Regions from separate parts of the Bacillus cereus group sp. RP43 genome, predicted to be linked through region 2. Evidence: predicted binding sites of a transcription regulator. Region 2 holds the regulator's gene; each other region holds the start of a gene.

Region 1 (5,676 bases), 2.9 Mb from region 2:
GAAGGAAAAACAGTTACAGCAATTAAGAGAGTAAGAGAGGCTTTTGGATTTTCATTGTTAGAAGCGAAGCAATATGTTGATAAGTTATAAAAAAGATCATCCAATTGGATGGTCTTTTTTTACTGAACCATACGTGTATTTACATAAGCAGCGATTATAACGTGGCCAATAATAATGATGGGAAATATAATTTTAACATTAGGAGTAATGAAGACACTACCAATTGTGGCAATAACACCAGCAGTTAAATTATAAAGACCAACTATTTTTGATAACTTCACTTTATCTGACACACGGCGTTCATTGAATCCTGATAAGAGCCAAGTGTACTGTTTTACCCCGATGAAATAAGCTAGTGCAAATGAAATGATTGCTAGTATGAATAATGATGGGGAAGCGAAGAGAGTCATTGAAAACACCTCCGTTAATGGGCTATAAATAAATTATAGTATGAATGTTATAATTTAACAAAATACAATTTTGATTTTAATTGTAATAGAAAAACGGAGTATTTGTGATGAAGGGAGATTAAGTATGAATATTGTGGAATTCCAGAGATATGTATCAAATTTCAGTAAAGAAAAAGGATTTCAAGATACAACAATTGAAGAGCGTACGATGTATGCGATGGCGGAATTAGGTGAATTAGCGGAAGTTATATTAAAGCGTGATAAAATACAGGATTCGAAAAGAGAGATTGGTTTAGAAATGTTTGATGTAATTTGGAATGTATGTGATTTAGCAAACAAGTTAGAAATTGATTTAGAGAAGGCGTTTGAAGAAAAAATGATGATTAATAAAAAACGTGAATGGTAAAAGGAAAGTTAAGTTAAAAAGCGCACAAAATTTTGTGCGCTTTTTATTAATGGTATGAAAAATATGTAAGAAAAGATGGAACAAACTGTTAAGGCGAATTGTCTAATATAGGTAATAACTATTTAGTTTGAAAGAAAGGATTGATAAAAATGAAAAAGAATACATTATTAAAAGTAGGATTATGTGTTAGTTTACTAGGAGTAATTCAATTTGTTAGTACAATTTCTTCTGTACAAGCAGAACAAAAGATAGAGCAAAAAGTAATTAAGAATGAGACAGGAACGATTTCACTTTCTCAGTTAAACAAAAATGTATGGGTTCATACGGAGTTAGGTTATTTTAACGGAGAAGCAGTTCCTTCGAGTGGTCTAGTTCTTACTACTTCTAAAGGGTTAGTACTTGTCGATTCTTCTTGGGATGATAAGTTAACGAAGGAACTAATAGAGATGGTAGAAAAGAAATTTCAGAAGCGCGTAACGGATGTCATTATTACACATGCGCACGCTGATCGAATTGGCGGAATTAAAACGTTGAAAGAAAGAGGCATTAAAGCGCATAGTACAGCATTAACTGCGGAACTAGCAAAGAAAAATGGATATGAGGAGCCGCTTGGAGACTTACAAACGATTACGAATATGAAGTTTGGAAATATGAAAGTAGAAACGTTCTATCCAGGTAAAGGACATACAGAAGATAATATTGTCGTATGGTTACCGCAATACAAAATTTTAGCTGGAGGCTGTTTAGTGAAATCTACGGAAGCAAAAGGTTTAGGGAATGTTGCTGATGCGTACGTAAATGAATGGTCCATATCAATTGAGAATGTGTTGAACCGATATGGCAATATGAACTTAGTAGTGCCTGGTCATGGAGAAGTAGGGGACAGAGAATTACTTTTACATACATTGGATTTGTTGAAATAAGAAACTGTGGGAAGAAAAAAGAGAGGAGAAACAATTTTCTCCTCTCTTTTTTCTAACTATATTTAAATGCGAAGCTATCGATTACGCCTGAATACGTTACTGAGATTTTAATTCCAAGTATACAAATACCAGTACCGTCATAATTGCTATAATAACGTAAGTAACATCAAGCATTATAAGTGTCTTTAAAGTTTCAGTCATCCTAATTCACCCCTGTTATAAAAATATAACATGATCTCTTATCAATTAAATAAGAGATCATAAAGATAAAAATGCATATGAAATTTCTTAAATAGTTTCTATATTAATATATCATAAATTAATGTAAACAATGTTAAAGTAGTGTAAATGTATTGTAAATAAAGAGATTTCCATAAGATCTTTAATCAAAAAATTGCTAGTTCTACAAAATGAAAAAACGCTCTTCTTTCTGTTGAATGATAGAAAAAATAGCGTTTTTGTATGCCTATTAGTTGCTAATAGTTCTCTAAATCAATTATTTAGCTATTTGAAAGCATCAACAAAGGTGGCCATTTTTTAGCGTCAATAAAATATTATGTCGACAATATGAACTGTCACAAATTTTCATATATTATTGTGATTGACATCACATCCCTTTTTCTCAATGGGTATTATGCTTAGTTTGTAAGGAATAATTGGGAGAGGGTGGGATGATAATGTTTTGTTATCAATGTGAACAAACACCAACAGGCGGATGTAAAGTGATGGGTGTTTGCGGTAAAAATGAAACAATTGCAAGTTTACAAGATACGATTGTGTTTGGGTTAAAAGGAATTGCGGCTTATCGTACGCATGCTGCTCAGCTAGGGTATACTGATGCATTTGTAGATGCTACAACGCAAGAAGCGTTATATATGACATTAACAAATTCTAACTTTAATGAACAAGAACATATTGATATGGCTATGAAAGTAGGGAAATCAGCTTTACGAGTAATGGAGTTGTTGGATGAGGCACATACGAATCATTTTGGTGTTCCAGAGCCTGTTCAAATTACACAAAATCATGTAGAAGGTAAGGCAATTGTAGTTACTGGTCATAATTTATTTGCATTAGAGGAATTATTAAAACAAACTGAAGGAAAAGAAATTAATATTTATACGCATTCTGAAATGCTACCAGCACACGGATATCCGCAGCTGAAAAAATATAAACATTTAAAAGGAAACATTGGTAAGGCGTGGTATGATCAAAGACGCCTTTTCGAAAAATTTACAGGTGCCATTTTAGCTACGACGAACTGTGTTATGCCAATTAAAGGATCATACTCTGATCGCTTCTTTTCATATGATATTGCAGGTCTAGAAGGTGTACGGAAAATTGAAAATGATGATTTTGCACCATTGATTCAAAAAGCGCTAGAACTTCCAGAAGTACATATGGAGTCGGATGAACAGTTAGTAACAGGGTTTCATCATAATACAGTATTATCATTAGCCCCAGAAATTATTGAGGCAGTAAAGGAAGGGAAAATAAAGCGTTTCTTTGTCATTGCAGGTTGTGATGCCCCAGGAAAAGGCGGGGAATATTATCGTGAATTAGCAACGTCACTTCCGCCAGAAACGGTTATTTTAACAACTTCTTGTGGGAAATTCCGCTTTAATGATGTAAGTTATGGTGTTGTTCCCGGTACGGAGATCCCGCGCTACATTGACTTAGGACAATGTAATAATTCAATTTCTACAGTGAAAATAGCCGCCGCTTTAGCAGATGCTTTTCAATGTGAAGTGAATGAATTGCCAGTGAGTATTGTCCTATCTTGGTTTGAACAAAAAGCGGTTGCCATTTTACTTGGGCTATTTAGTCTTGGTATTCAAGATATCCGCATTGGTCCAAAGGCACCTGAATTTATTTCGCCTGGTGTGCTTGATGTATTACAAGAGACATTCGGTTTAAAACTAATTACAACCGCAGCAGAAGACATAAATATGATGTTATCGTAACAAAAAGGATGTCCTATATGTAGAGTTGACTTTATAAAGAATTTGTATGTATTCGCAAGCTCATGTATTAGATGCACAGGTGCATTAGTAGAAGAACAAAAAAATGATCCGTCTTTTTAATAAGGAGAGCTAGCCACATTCATTAACTTCGGAATATTATAACGCCCCAAAACAAAAATGTGGAATTTTTGTTTTGGGATATTTCCTTTTCTTAGCTGGATAGGTATGTGGTGAGATTTCTTAAGAAGAAAATAGGCAGTATCCAATAGATAATAGCGGATTTAAGAAAAAATTTAAAAATCGAATTGACATTCTATCTACACAGTCATACAATGTAGTGGTAATGAGTAATACTTAATAGTATAGTTTTTAAAAATATATTCAGTATCCAATAGGCAAAAGCGGATTTAAGAAAAAATTTAAAAATCGAGTTGACATTCCATCTACTTAGTCATACAATGTACTTGTAATAAGTAATACTGAATAGTTTGGTTTTTCAAAAGCTATTCAGTAAAAATTAGCCTTAGTACTCTGTGATACTGAATATAAGTCAGACAGAATAGGGGGTAAAGGAGGATCAGAACATGGAAAATTTAACTGAAATGCTGAAGGGTTCGCTGGAAGGTTGTGTGCTGGAAATCATTAGCCGCCGTGAAACCTATGGCTATGAGATTACCCGCCACCTGAATGATCTTGGGTTTACTGAAGTCGTGGAAGGAACGGTCTATACCATCCTTGTGCGATTAGAGAAGAAAAAACTTGTGAATATTGAAAAGAAACCGTCAGACATGGGGCCGCCTCGCAAGTTTTATTCACTAAATGAGGATGGCCGTCAGGAGCTTGAATTGTTTTGGAGAAAATGGGATTTTGTATCATCAAAAATTAACGTCTTGAAGTCAAACTAGCCTCATAAGATAAACTGTTCGGCCGATATTTTGGGAGTTTCTTGTTCTGCTTTATAAAAAAGGAGGAAAAATAATATGATGGAAATGTTCAAAAAATTAATTGGTGATAAAAGAGAGTACAAAATGATGATGGCACGAGTTGGGGCTCTGCCAGAGGACTACCAGTTTGTGTTTAAGAAAATCCAAAACTACATGTGGAATTTCTCGGCGGGCAATGGGATGGATATGCTACACATACAGTATGAATTAATCGATTTGTTTGAAGCCGGTGCGGCGGAAGGCAGACAAGTGCTTGAAATCACTGGGGAGGACGTGGCATCCTTTGCTGACGAACTAGTGGCAAACGCTAAAACTTATGTTTCCAAGTATCGTGAAGATTTGAATGAAAGTATCATGAAGCAATTGAGAAAAAAATAAGTGCAACAGGTAATACCGACTGATTAGCTGGTTACAAATGTGAATTGCCGCCATCGCTATTCAGTTATATTTTTAAATCAGTACTAAGTAATACAGATTATCAGTAATACTAAATAGAGGAGTGTAGGCAGTCTAGCTTTACAAAACATCTTTAAGGAGGAAAAAAGTATGACCAATACAGCGATTTCTGTAAAAGGATTAAAAAAATCCTTTAAAGATAAGGAAGTGTTAAAAGGGGTAGATTTTGAAGTGCAGCGTGGCGAAATTTTCGCACTGCTGGGCTCAAATGGAGCAGGCAAGACGACGACGGTCAATATCCTCTCGACGCTGATGAAGCAAGATGGTGGTGAAGTAGGTATTTGCGGTTTTGACGTTCAGCGTCAATCGGATCATGTTCGTCAAAGTATCAGTTTGACAGGGCAGTTCGCAGCTTTAGACGGTATGCTCACGGGAAGAGAAAACTTGATAATGATTGCCAAGTTGCGTGGAGTTTCTAGTCCCGCTCAAGTCGCTGACAATTTGCTTGCAAGATTCAGCCTGACTGATGCAGCCAACCAGAGGGCAGACCAGTATTCGGGAGGGATGAAGCGCCGGCTTGATATCGCCATGAGCTTGCTCGGGACGCCAGCAGTCATTTTTCTCGACGAACCG
Region 2 (5,676 bases):
GCGTTACTTTTACTGCGTTTGCAAGAGTGTCGACACCGCGAAGCATCGAACGACGTGCTTCTTCACTAAATTTAATATCTTTTGCCATAATAATTGACCCCCTTGAATTTTTAAATGTATATAATTAACCGATAATTGCTAAAATGTCACTTTCACGTAAAATCAAGTAGTCTGTACCTTCGTATTTCACTTCAGTACCTGCATATTTTGAGAAGATGATAAGATCACCTGCTGCTACCTCTAAAGCAACACGCTCTCCATTTTCAAGCACTCGGCCAGTACCTACTGCAATAACTTTACCCTCTTGTGGTTTTTCTTTTGCAGTGTCTGGTAATACAATACCACTTGCTGTTTTTTCTTCTGCTTGAACAAGTTCAATTACAACGCGATCACCTAATGGCTTTAGCATGAACAATAACCTCCTCATTTTGTTATGTAAATTTTATTTATTAGCACTCAAGTCACACGAGTGCTAACACACTTCTAATAATAAATAATCTCAATTTTTTTTGCAAGTAAAAAAATCATAATTTTTTCGCAAATTACTTTATACACTTTCCTATATAGCATTACTTCTTCTACTGCCTTTACTATATGAATCGTTGTTCCCACTTCTTGTATGTTACAATATGAAAGACACCCTAAGTTGTTTTCGCTAAACGTACAACTTTTTCCTGTCTCCTATTTTATTTTCAAATACTTATTTACAAAAAAAATATAATTCAAATGAAAGTTTATATCGTAGGTAGCATATTTACATGTTATCCTACCTTATCTCATACACTAGCGTTAGAAAGGATGGTTAAACCATTTGAAAAAACAATATTGGTGGATTATCGTTACATACATTTTAATGCAGTTATCAGGCATTGCCGGGTTACCGCTTCTCCTGAAAACTGGACTATACGATAATAGGGGATTTACTAGAGAGGAAAAAATTCAGCTCATAACTGGTCATTGGGCTATCATTAGCTTTTTCATTGCATTATGCGTTGTACTTTGGTTACTCAGAACAGACATTCGTGACAGGCATTTAGATAAAATGCGCTCTACTGTTCCAGCTACAATTGGGTGGATTTTTATTGGTTTCTTCTTAGCACTGTTCTCACAAAGCATTGCCGGTATGATCGAAATGCGTTTATTAGGGATTACACCGGGATCTGAAAATACAGCAAGACTTATGGACATCGCAAGAACGACACCTTGGTTCCTTATCGTCATATCTATAATAGGACCTATTTTGGAAGAAATCGTATTTAGAAAAATTTTATTCGGTACACTTTATAAGAAGTTTAACTTCTTTATTGCCGCTATTATTAGTTCACTTGTATTCGCGGCGATTCATTTTGATTTTACTCACTTATTGGTATACACTTCAATGGGGCTCGTATTCGCCTTTTTATACGTAAAAACGAAACGAATTATCGTTCCTATTGCAGCTCATGTTGCAATGAATACATTAGTTGCAGTCGCTCAAGTTGTAGTAAGTAATGAGCAAATTCAAGAAATGATTAAAGAAGCTGAAAAAATGCAAGGCTTTATCGGAGGATTTTTAGTATGAGAAACTCACCATTGTTCATGGCTGCATTATACTTTCTTCTTGGATGTATCTTTACACGCTTCGCTATTACGAACGTAACAGATACAATCTGGAATATGTGGACAATACTATTTGCAGTTATGGCAACAATTGATTTTAATTTGGCACTTCGCCTTATCTTAGTCAAATTCACAAAGAAAAAACAATAATAAAACGCAGAGGTCATCTCCTCTGCGTTTTATTGTGGATAATTCTTCAAAAAGTAAACAAGCGTTTGTAACTCTACAGCTAAATCAATGTGATGAATTCTTATATTCTCTGACACATTTAAGCGTGCTGGTGTGAAATTTAAAATACCATGCACGTCCGTTTCTGCCAATCTATCTGCCACAGATTGCGCTACTGTAGCGGGTACCGTTAATATTGCCACTTGTATATCAGTTGATAAACGTTCTTCTAATTCATCCAAATGATATACAGGAATTCCTCCGATTTCTGTTCCAACTTTCTCTTCACTAACATCAAATGCCATTTCAATTTTTGTATTATTGTTTTTCGTGAAATTATAATGTAAGAAAGCGGTCCCTAAATTACCTACTCCAATAAGTGCTACACGTGTTATATCATCTTGGTCGAGTGTTTCACGGAAAAATGATAATAAATAATTTACGTTATATCCATATCCTTTTTTCCCTAACGCTCCAAAATATGAAAAATCTCTTCGAATAGTTGCGGAATCAACCTTTACCGCTTCACTCAATTCGGCTGATGAAACACGTTGCTTACCAGAAAGAGATAAGTTTTGGATAAATCGATAGTATAGAGGCAATCGTTTGGCAGTGGCCTGTGGAATTTTTTGCTGATCCATATAACCTCTCCTCTCTTCCTATCTTTATTCTTATACTTGAATCAAATACAGAAGTTTAGTACTCATGAATTTCCTTGTATAATAAAAAGAAGAAGTATTCTCTCTTTATTTTAAACTATACACTATTTTTAGTATGATTGAGAAATATAAACATGGCAAAGTTAAGAAATTATTTGAGGTGAAAACATTGATATTATTACAAGTGAATGGGCTTTCGAAATTATACGGTGCAGAAACGATTCTTGCAAACATAAAATTGGAAGTTCAAACAAAAGATCGTATCGCATTAGTCGGACGAAATGGAGCCGGAAAATCTACATTATTAAAAATAATAGCTGGTGAGTTATCTCATGATGGTGGTGAAATTATAAAGCCGAAAGATGTCTCAATGGGGTATTTAGCTCAAAATACCGGATTAGAAACGTCTTTAACAATTTGGGATGAAATGTTAACCGTCTTTACACACTTGCAGCAGATGGAGACAAAACTTCGAAGGCTAGAGCAAGAGATGGGAAAAGAAGAAAACTTTTCAAATGCGACTATATACGAGAAATTATTAGCTGATTATGACCAATTACAATTAGATTATAAAGATCAAGGCGGCTATCAGTACGAAGCGGATATACGCTCGATTTTAAGCGGTCTTGGCTTCCCTGTTGAAACGCACCAGACGACAATTTCTACATTAAGTGGTGGACAAAAGACTCGATTAGCTCTTGGGAAATTATTATTAACTAGACCAGACTTACTTATTTTAGACGAACCTACAAACCATTTGGACATTGAGACACTAACATGGCTTGAACAATACTTACAAGGCTATCCTGGTGCGATTTTAATCGTTTCCCATGACCGTTATTTCTTAGATAAACTCGTTACACAAGTATACGAAATTTCTAATAAGGAAAGCCGACGATTTGTTGGTAACTACAGTAAATATTTAGACTTAAAATCAGCTCTATACGAGCAAGAGATGAAGCGTTATGAAAAACAACAAGATGAAATCGCTAAACTGGAAGACTTTGTGCAAAAAAATATAGCTCGCGCATCTACGACAAAACGTGCTCAAAGTCGCCGTAAACAATTAGACAGAATGGACGTATTAACTAGACCATTAGGCGATTCTAAATCAGCTTCCTTCCACTTCGATATTGAAAAACAAAGTGGAAATGATGTTTTACAAGTAAAAGATGTAACTATTGGCTATGAACAGGAACCGATTATTGAACATGTAAATATGCGCTTAACTCGTGGTGATAGTGTTGCCTTAGTTGGGCCGAACGGAATTGGAAAATCTACATTATTAAAATCCATTGTGAATAAGTTACAGCTATTACATGGAAACGTTGCTTTTGGATCAAATGTATCTGTTGGTTATTATGATCAAGAACAAGCCAATTTAACATCTTCGAAACGAGTTTTAAATGAACTATGGGATGAATATCCCCTGCAACCTGAAAAAGAAATTCGCACTATACTAGGCAACTTTTTATTCACAGGGGATGATGTATTAAAACCAGTATCTTCTCTTAGTGGTGGACAAAAGGCTCGACTAGCTCTTGCAAAACTTATGATGCAAAAATCCAATTTATTAATTCTTGATGAGCCAACAAACCATCTTGATTTAAATAGTAAAGAGATTTTGGAGAATGCTTTAATTGATTACCCAGGTACTCTTCTATTCGTCTCTCATGACCGCTACTTCATTAATCGCGTAACGACAACGGTTGTTGAGTTATCAACAGAAGGTGCACAAGAATATTTAGGTGATTACGATTATTACGTTGAAAAGAAAAATGAAATGATTGAACGTGCGGAATTTGAGCAGCAAGAAGATGAAGTACCTGTTCAAAAAGTGGTGGCACAAGAAAAATTAAATTATCTCGAAGAAAAAGAACGTAAACAGTTAGAACGTCAACGCACTCGAAAAATTGAAGAACTGGAACAAAATATCGTAGGCTTAGAAGAAGAAATTGCTACATTAGAAGATCAGCTTTGCTTACCAGAAATATATGCAGATTATGAAAAGGCTAGTGAAATTACAACTAAAAAACAAACACTGCAAGAACTGCTTGAAGCTTGTATGGCAGAATGGGAAGAACTGCATATATAAGAGAATTTAAAAGAGGAGGATGTCTCATAAGTCAGGCTTTTTGACGAGATGACCTCTTTTTTATTTTCTTTTTTGAATCAATACCATAGTAAATGAAATTATATAAACAATTCGACAAGGATTGACAATAGTAGCACCTTATATAATAAGAGGATGATGTTTCAAAATGTTTTTTTGGACATCTCCTTATTTTTATTTCCCAAAAATGAATTTCTTCAAAGGTCAGACTTCACCTACGTTATCCACAAGGTTATGCACATATCCACCTTTATAATATAAACTTCCAAATAACTTTTCCACATTATCCACAACTAAATAAAAAGTTATACACATTTCATGTACACAAAAAAACCCATATTATCAACAGATAATTTGGGTTTTATCCACAAGCTGTGGTTAATTTTGTGTATAACTATGCTTCAATATCTAATCCTGGATTTGCATTTAAAGCTAATGTAGCGCGTTTTCCTTGTTCGTATGCAATTGTACCTGCAGCTGCAATCATCGCTGCATTATCTGTGCATAAAGATAGAGGAGGAATAATTAGCTCTATATTTTCTTTTTGTGCAAATTCTGCTTCTAAACGTGCACGAAGCCCTTTATTGGCAGCTACTCCACCAGCAAGAAGCACTTGTTTTACATTATAAGCATCTGCTGCACGAGACGCTTTCGTTACAAGTACATCTATTACACTTTCTTGGAAACTTGCTGCTAAATCTTCTGGTGCAATTTCTATACCGCGTTGTTTTGCGTTATGCACAGTGTTGATAACTGCTGACTTCAATCCACTAAAACTAAAATCATACGAATCAGGTTCTAGCCACGCACGAGGCAAATCAATTGTTGGTTTTCCTTCATGCGCAAGGCGATCAATATGAGGACCACCTGGATAAGGCATTGATAATGTACGAGCTACTTTATCGTAAGCTTCTCCTGCCGCATCATCTCGCGTTTCACCAATCACTTCAAATGAACCATGCTCTTTCATATAAACAAGCTCCGTATGCCCACCGGATACAACAAGCGATAGTAACGGGAATTGTACGTCTTTTACTAAACGGTTCGCATAAATATGACCGGCAATATGATGAACACCAACTAAAGGGATATCATGAGCAAAAGCCACAGCCTTCGCTGCATTTACACCTATTAAAA
Region 3 (5,676 bases), 1.7 Mb from region 2:
GTTTCGCCTGTAAGGTACGAATATCTTTCTGGTGTTTACTACATGATTGCATCAAGATTTCTACACTTTCAGATGAACAAAAAACAAGGCGATCAACGTTAAAAATTTCATGGATTTGTTCAGGGGTTAATGTGTATTCTTTCTTTTTGAAAGTTGGAATTTGATAAATTTCTGCACCGGACTCTTGTAACATTTGCTTTATTGCGCTTTTTTTATTTGTTGCAGATGCAACTAAAACCTTCTTGCCATGTAATGGTTTATATTCTTTCCAAGCGATTTGATTACGTAAGGAAACAACATCACCAACAATTGTCATTGATGGATTAGAAATATTTTCTTTTTTGACGATAGGAACAATGGTTGAAAGTGTTCCTGTGACAACGCGCTGTTTACCAGTTGTACCCCATTCAATGACTGCTACTGGCGTATCTTCTTTCTTTCCTGCTTGTAGTAAGTTTTCGCAAATTGTAGGTAAGTTTTTTATACCCATGTAGTAGGCGATTGTGTCGCTATTGTGGGATGAATTATATTTTCCATGATCGGCTAAAGGACCTTTTGCATGCCCAGTTAATAAAGTGACGCTATTACTGTAGTTACGGTGGGTGAGGGGGATACCTGCATAGCTACTAGCGGCGATGCTAGATGTAATGCCTGGTACAATTTCATATGGAATGTTCGCTGTTGCTAAAGTTTCTGCTTCTTCACCAACACGGCCAAAAATAGATGGATCTCCGCCCTTTAATCGAACAACGATTTTTCCTTCTTTCGCAAATTGAAGAAGGTGGGCGTTAATCATTTCTTGTCGCATAATATGATTCTTTGGCATTTTTCCGCAATAAATAAGTTCACATGTTTCTTTTGTATAACTAAGAAAGAAAGGGTTTAATAAACGGTCATATAAAACGATATCTGCACGCTTTAAACAATCTATCGCTTTCTTTGTAATAAGCCCTTCATCACCTGGTCCTGCACCAACTAAATATACATATCCGTTCATAATCGCACCTCATCTATTTTTATTTAAAAGGAAGCCAGAGGAGGCTTCCTTTTGTAAATTACATGTATATATAAATGTAACCATCAATAACTTCTACTTCGTATGTTTGAATACAGCCGTCATCAGGCTTTTGAACTTCACCTGTTAGTAATGAGATTTTCCAATCATGCAGCGGACAAAAGACGAATTCTCCAGATACAATTCCTTCTGCTAACGGTCCATTTTTATGAGGACAACGATTTTCTACAGCTCGAATATCGCCATTTGAAAGACGGAATAGAGCGATAGACATACCTTTCATTTGCACCTCTTTACCGATTTGTATAGGAAGGTCTTCTGCACGCATAACTTTTATTTTTTCTTTCGTTTGTATCATTTAGATCACAGCTCCTTATTTCACAGTTTCTACTTCATACATCGCTTTTAATGACTTCGTTTCTAATGCTTGTCCCCATGCTTCCGTATAAGTGCTACGAGCTGTTTGGAAGCGTTCATTTAGCGTAGTAACCATACTTGCATCTTGTAGTATTTCTTTTATGTGATCGAAGCCTAAACGTTCTGTCCAGTAGGCAGTACGCTCTCCGTAAATAGCAGTTTCACGATAATATTGCATGTAAGCTGTAGCGATGCGAAGGACATCATCTTCAGTAGGGACAATCATTACAAAATCAGCTTCGCGTACCTCTGTACCACCATTTCCGCCAATATAAAGTTGGTATCCATTTTCGACACAAACAACGCCAAAATCTTTCGTCAGTACTTCCGCACAGTTACGTGGACAGCCCGTTACACCCATCTTCATTTTATGAGGTGTATCTACCATTTCTAATGATTGTTCAAGTAACATACCAAGTCCTAATGAATCTTTCGTACCGAAACGGCAGAAGCGAGAACCAACACATGATTTTACATTACGAAGCGATTTTGAATACGCATATCCCGAAGTCATATTTAAGTCAGCCCATACGTTAGGTAAATCTTGTTTCTTAACACCATATAAGCCGATTCGGCTCGCACCTGTAATTTTCACAAGAGGAACATCGTACTTTTTCGCAACTTCAGCAATTTTCATTAAATCATCTGCTGTTGTAACGCCTCCGTACATACGTGGAATAACAGAAAATGTACCATCATGCTGAATGTTCCCGTTCATTCTTTCATTAACGAAACGAGATGATTTATCGTCTGCATATTCTACTGGAATCGCCATACGTAAATAGTAATTTAAAGCAGGACGACATTTCGGACAGCCGTCTTCATGTATAAAACCAAGAACATTTCGTACTTCTTTTGGAGATTTTAAACCTTTCTCGTGAATGGCCGCTACGACTTCATCACGGGATAAAGGTGTACATCCACATATACCGGCAGATTGCACTGAGGCATCAAAAGCATCTCCAAGTGTATGAGATAAAACTTGTTCCACAAGCGGGCGACATTTACCACAAGACCCTGCGGCTTTTGTGCATCCTTTTACTTCTTCAAAAGTAGTTAACTCTTGTTCTAAAATGGCATGTACGATTGTGCCTTTCGTAACACCATTACATCCACAAATCGTGTCATCTGCACTCATTGTAGCAACGTCAAGTTCACTTTCTACACCAGCTTTGTGAAGAAGAGAAGCAGCTGTATATTCTTGTATATCTTCTTCTTTCTTTAACATGCTAAAGAGGCGTGTACCATCAGCTGTGTCACCATATAAAACGATACCGACGACTTTATTGTCACGAATTAATACTTTTTTATAGGAACGTTTACATTCATTAAAGATTGATATTGCTTTCGTTTGATCATCTTCATAAATTTGGCCAGCAGAGAATAAGTCACAACCTGCAACTTTCAATTGTGTACCGACAATACTGCCTGCATATCCATCCGTTTGTAAATTCGTTATATGTTTTGCTAATATTGCACCTTGTTCATAAAGAGGTGCAACAAGGCCATATGCGATACCATCATGTTCCGAACATTCTCCAACCGCATAAATGGACTCATCATTTGTTTGCATATGGTCGTTGACTACAATGCCGCGATTTACAATTAAACCAGCATCTTTTGCTATTTGAGTATTCGGACGTATTCCGACAGCCATTACGATTAAATCACAATCTACAATTTCACCATCTTCAAATTGAATACCCTCAACATGATCTGTACCAAGAATCTTTACAGTTTTCTTTTCCATGAGAAATTTCATGCCTTGCGCTTCTAAATCTTCACGCAGAAGGGAAGCTGCTTTGGCATCTAATTGTTGCTCCATTAAGCTCGGCATTAAATGAACAACATGTACGTCCATTCCTAAGTCAATAAGACCTCTTGCGGCTTCTAAACCAAGTAATCCACCACCAATGACAACGGCCTTTTTCTTATCTTTAGCAGTATTAATCATAAATTGTGTATCTTCAATTGTTCGAAATCCTGTCACACCAGGAAGGGTGGAACCTTCAACAGGCAATATAAAAGCACTAGAACCTGTTGCGATAATGAGTTTGTCGTATGTAAGAGTACGGTTTTTTTCTGTGACAATGACTTTTTTTTCTCGGTCAATACTTTGAACTTTTTCGTTTGTATATAAAGTTATTTCATTTTCTTCGTACCAACTATATTCATTCATAATGATATCTTGTATATTTGTTTTGCCTTGTAGAACATGAGATAGCATAATGCGGTTGTAGTTTGGATGCGGTTCATCTCCAAAAATAGTAATATTATATAAATCACTATCATGTTTTAATATTTCTTCCATACAGCGTATTCCAGCCATACCATTTCCAATCATAACTAAACGTTTTTTCATATTCATTTCCCCTTTTATGTGAAATGTTGAACAAAGAATTATATTTCTATTATAGAAAATCAAAAAAGGGGAAGATGTGATATTTATCACATTTTTATAATGATTCACAAATTGTTAAAATTCGGATTTATGTGAAGGGAGAAGCGAAAGAGAATTTGGTGATATGGGTAGAGGGCGAGGGGAAGTATAAATATTTTTCACACAATGAAAAAGCAGGACATGAGCATTTATACTCATGTCCTGCACTTTATTTATGCTTTTGTAATTGCACGCGGAAATAAAATATTATTTTCTAAATGAATATGCTCAAATAAATCAGATTCAATGGCTTCAAGGCGCTGGTAAACAAGGCAATAAGTGCCGCAAGCCCCTTCTGGTGGAGTAAAGTCATTTGTCACCTTACGAAGTTCTTTAATAATATTGCCAGCGTGGTTATGTTCATTCTCCAACTCATCTACTACTTCACGTAACTTTGCATAGTTTTCATCAGTTGGATTTTGTTCGAATTCTAAAATTAACGGGAAATCTTCCGTTTCTTCTTTAATTAAATGTTGTTCTAATTCCATTTTAAGTTCATGAAATAGTTTATGAATTTGAGCTAAATGAGGCTGATTTGCCCCATGAACGCGTAATACTTTCGTCACATATGGACTTAACTGTGGCAACTCTTCATTTAAATAACGATGATGCTTATTTATAACATAATCTATTAACTCGCGATAAGAAGCATTTTTCCAATCAATTTCAGATTCGTTTAATAGTTTCGTTTTATGATAAAGCGTATTTAACTCTGTAATTACTTCTGTTGCTGATAAATTTCTTTCATTAATTGCATCAATAAGTGATCTATTACCACCACAACAAAAATCTATTCTATATGATTTAAAAAGATCACTAGCTTTCGGAAATTGTGTTACAATCTCACTGATAATTGAAGTTTCAGTAAATGTATGTTTCATATGAATGCCTCCATAAAGTTTAAATGTAATATCTAAATCAAGAATAGCGATAAATGAAAAATAATGTGGTGATTGAAATCACTTATAATGTGTCAGTTTTGAGAATTCTAAAATGAGTTTTATAAAAGGGAGAGGGAGGGTAATTGGTCGCAATAGTTTCTGATAATAAAAAAAGAAGCTTACTAGAAGCTTCTTTTTTTATTACTATTTTTCACATGCAACTCCATCGCCATCACGATCAAGTTTAGAGCTATAACCTGGTTGATCTCTATATAAGGGAGCTTTTCCAGCATTCTTAACTTCAGTACAATTTTTGTAAATTACATTACTATTGTTACTTGTAGCTGGTTTTGTTTGAGCTTGCTGTGCTTTTTGCTGCTCTTCTTGTTGTTTGCGAGCTAGTTCAGCGGCTTGACGTTGCTGTTCTTCTTGTTGTTTACGAGTTTGCTCAGCAGCTTGGCGTTGTTGCTCTTCTTGTTGTTTACGGGCCTGTTCTTCAGCTTGACGCTGTTGTTCTTCTTGTTGTTTACGAGCCTGTTCTTCAGCTTGACGCTGTTGTTCTTCTTGTTGTTTACGAGCTAGTTCTTCAGCTTGGCGTTTCTCATCTTCTTGCTTGCGAGCTAGTTCCTCAGTTTGACGTTTCTCATCTTCTTGCTTACGAGTTAGTTCCTCAGCTTGGTGCTTTTCCTCTTCTTGTTTACGAGTTTTTTCGTCCGCTTCTTTCTTTTCTAATTCCTTTTTCTTTTCGTCATCTTTTTTCTCTTCACTATTAGAAGCGACTTGTTTATTAGTTGCTGTCGTTTTTTCAGAAGAAGGACCTGAAATACCTAATAGCGCAACAAAAATGACAAATAAAATAGCTGTAATAATAAATTGTTTTTTTGCTACACCTGTTCTCTTAATAACAGATAATATTGCAAGAA

The links. Region 2 encodes Rex, which represses fermentation and respiration genes when NADH is low (regulators of the CRP and FNR family bind a similar motif). Its sites were predicted from a motif close to TTGTGAAATATTTCACAA; they were not measured.
Region 1: the regulator Rex is predicted to act here: its motif matches at 2,335-2,352, upstream of hcp (hydroxylamine reductase).
Region 3: the regulator Rex is predicted to act here: its motif matches at 3,811-3,828, upstream of nirB (NADPH-nitrite reductase large subunit).

The regions. Positions count from the first base shown of each region.
Region 1 is NZ_JARVHQ010000001.1:2,009,569-2,015,244, forward strand. Features, by position in the region: gene QCI75_RS10505 (hypothetical protein) at 1-90, shown strand, start outside; gene QCI75_RS10510 (DUF3784 domain-containing protein) at 120-410, opposite strand; gene QCI75_RS10515 (MazG nucleotide pyrophosphohydrolase domain-containing protein) at 535-816, shown strand; gene bla2 (BcII family subclass B1 metallo-beta-lactamase) at 966-1,739, shown strand; gene hcp (hydroxylamine reductase) at 2,417-3,703, shown strand; gene QCI75_RS10530 (PadR family transcriptional regulator) at 4,288-4,608, shown strand; gene QCI75_RS10535 (DUF1048 domain-containing protein) at 4,684-5,025, shown strand; gene QCI75_RS10540 (ABC transporter ATP-binding protein) at 5,194-5,676, shown strand, end outside.
Region 2 is NZ_JARVHQ010000001.1:4,892,269-4,897,944, forward strand. Features, by position in the region: gene groL (chaperonin GroEL) at 1-88, opposite strand, end outside; gene groES (co-chaperone GroES) at 125-409, opposite strand; gene QCI75_RS25275 (CPBP family intramembrane glutamic endopeptidase) at 812-1,561, shown strand; gene QCI75_RS25280 (YdiK family protein) at 1,558-1,749, shown strand; gene QCI75_RS25285 (redox-sensing transcriptional repressor Rex) at 1,779-2,408, opposite strand; gene QCI75_RS25290 (ABC-F family ATP-binding cassette domain-containing protein) at 2,596-4,521, shown strand; gene tsaD (tRNA (adenosine(37)-N6)-threonylcarbamoyltransferase complex transferase subunit TsaD) at 4,934-5,676, opposite strand, start outside.
Region 3 is NZ_JARVHQ010000001.1:3,143,804-3,149,479, reverse strand. Features, by position in the region: gene QCI75_RS16405 (uroporphyrin-III C-methyltransferase) at 1-997, opposite strand, end outside; gene nirD (nitrite reductase small subunit NirD) at 1,056-1,373, opposite strand; gene nirB (NADPH-nitrite reductase large subunit) at 1,389-3,794, opposite strand; gene ric (iron-sulfur cluster repair di-iron protein) at 4,046-4,753, opposite strand; gene QCI75_RS16385 (excalibur calcium-binding domain-containing protein) at 4,958-5,676, opposite strand, start outside.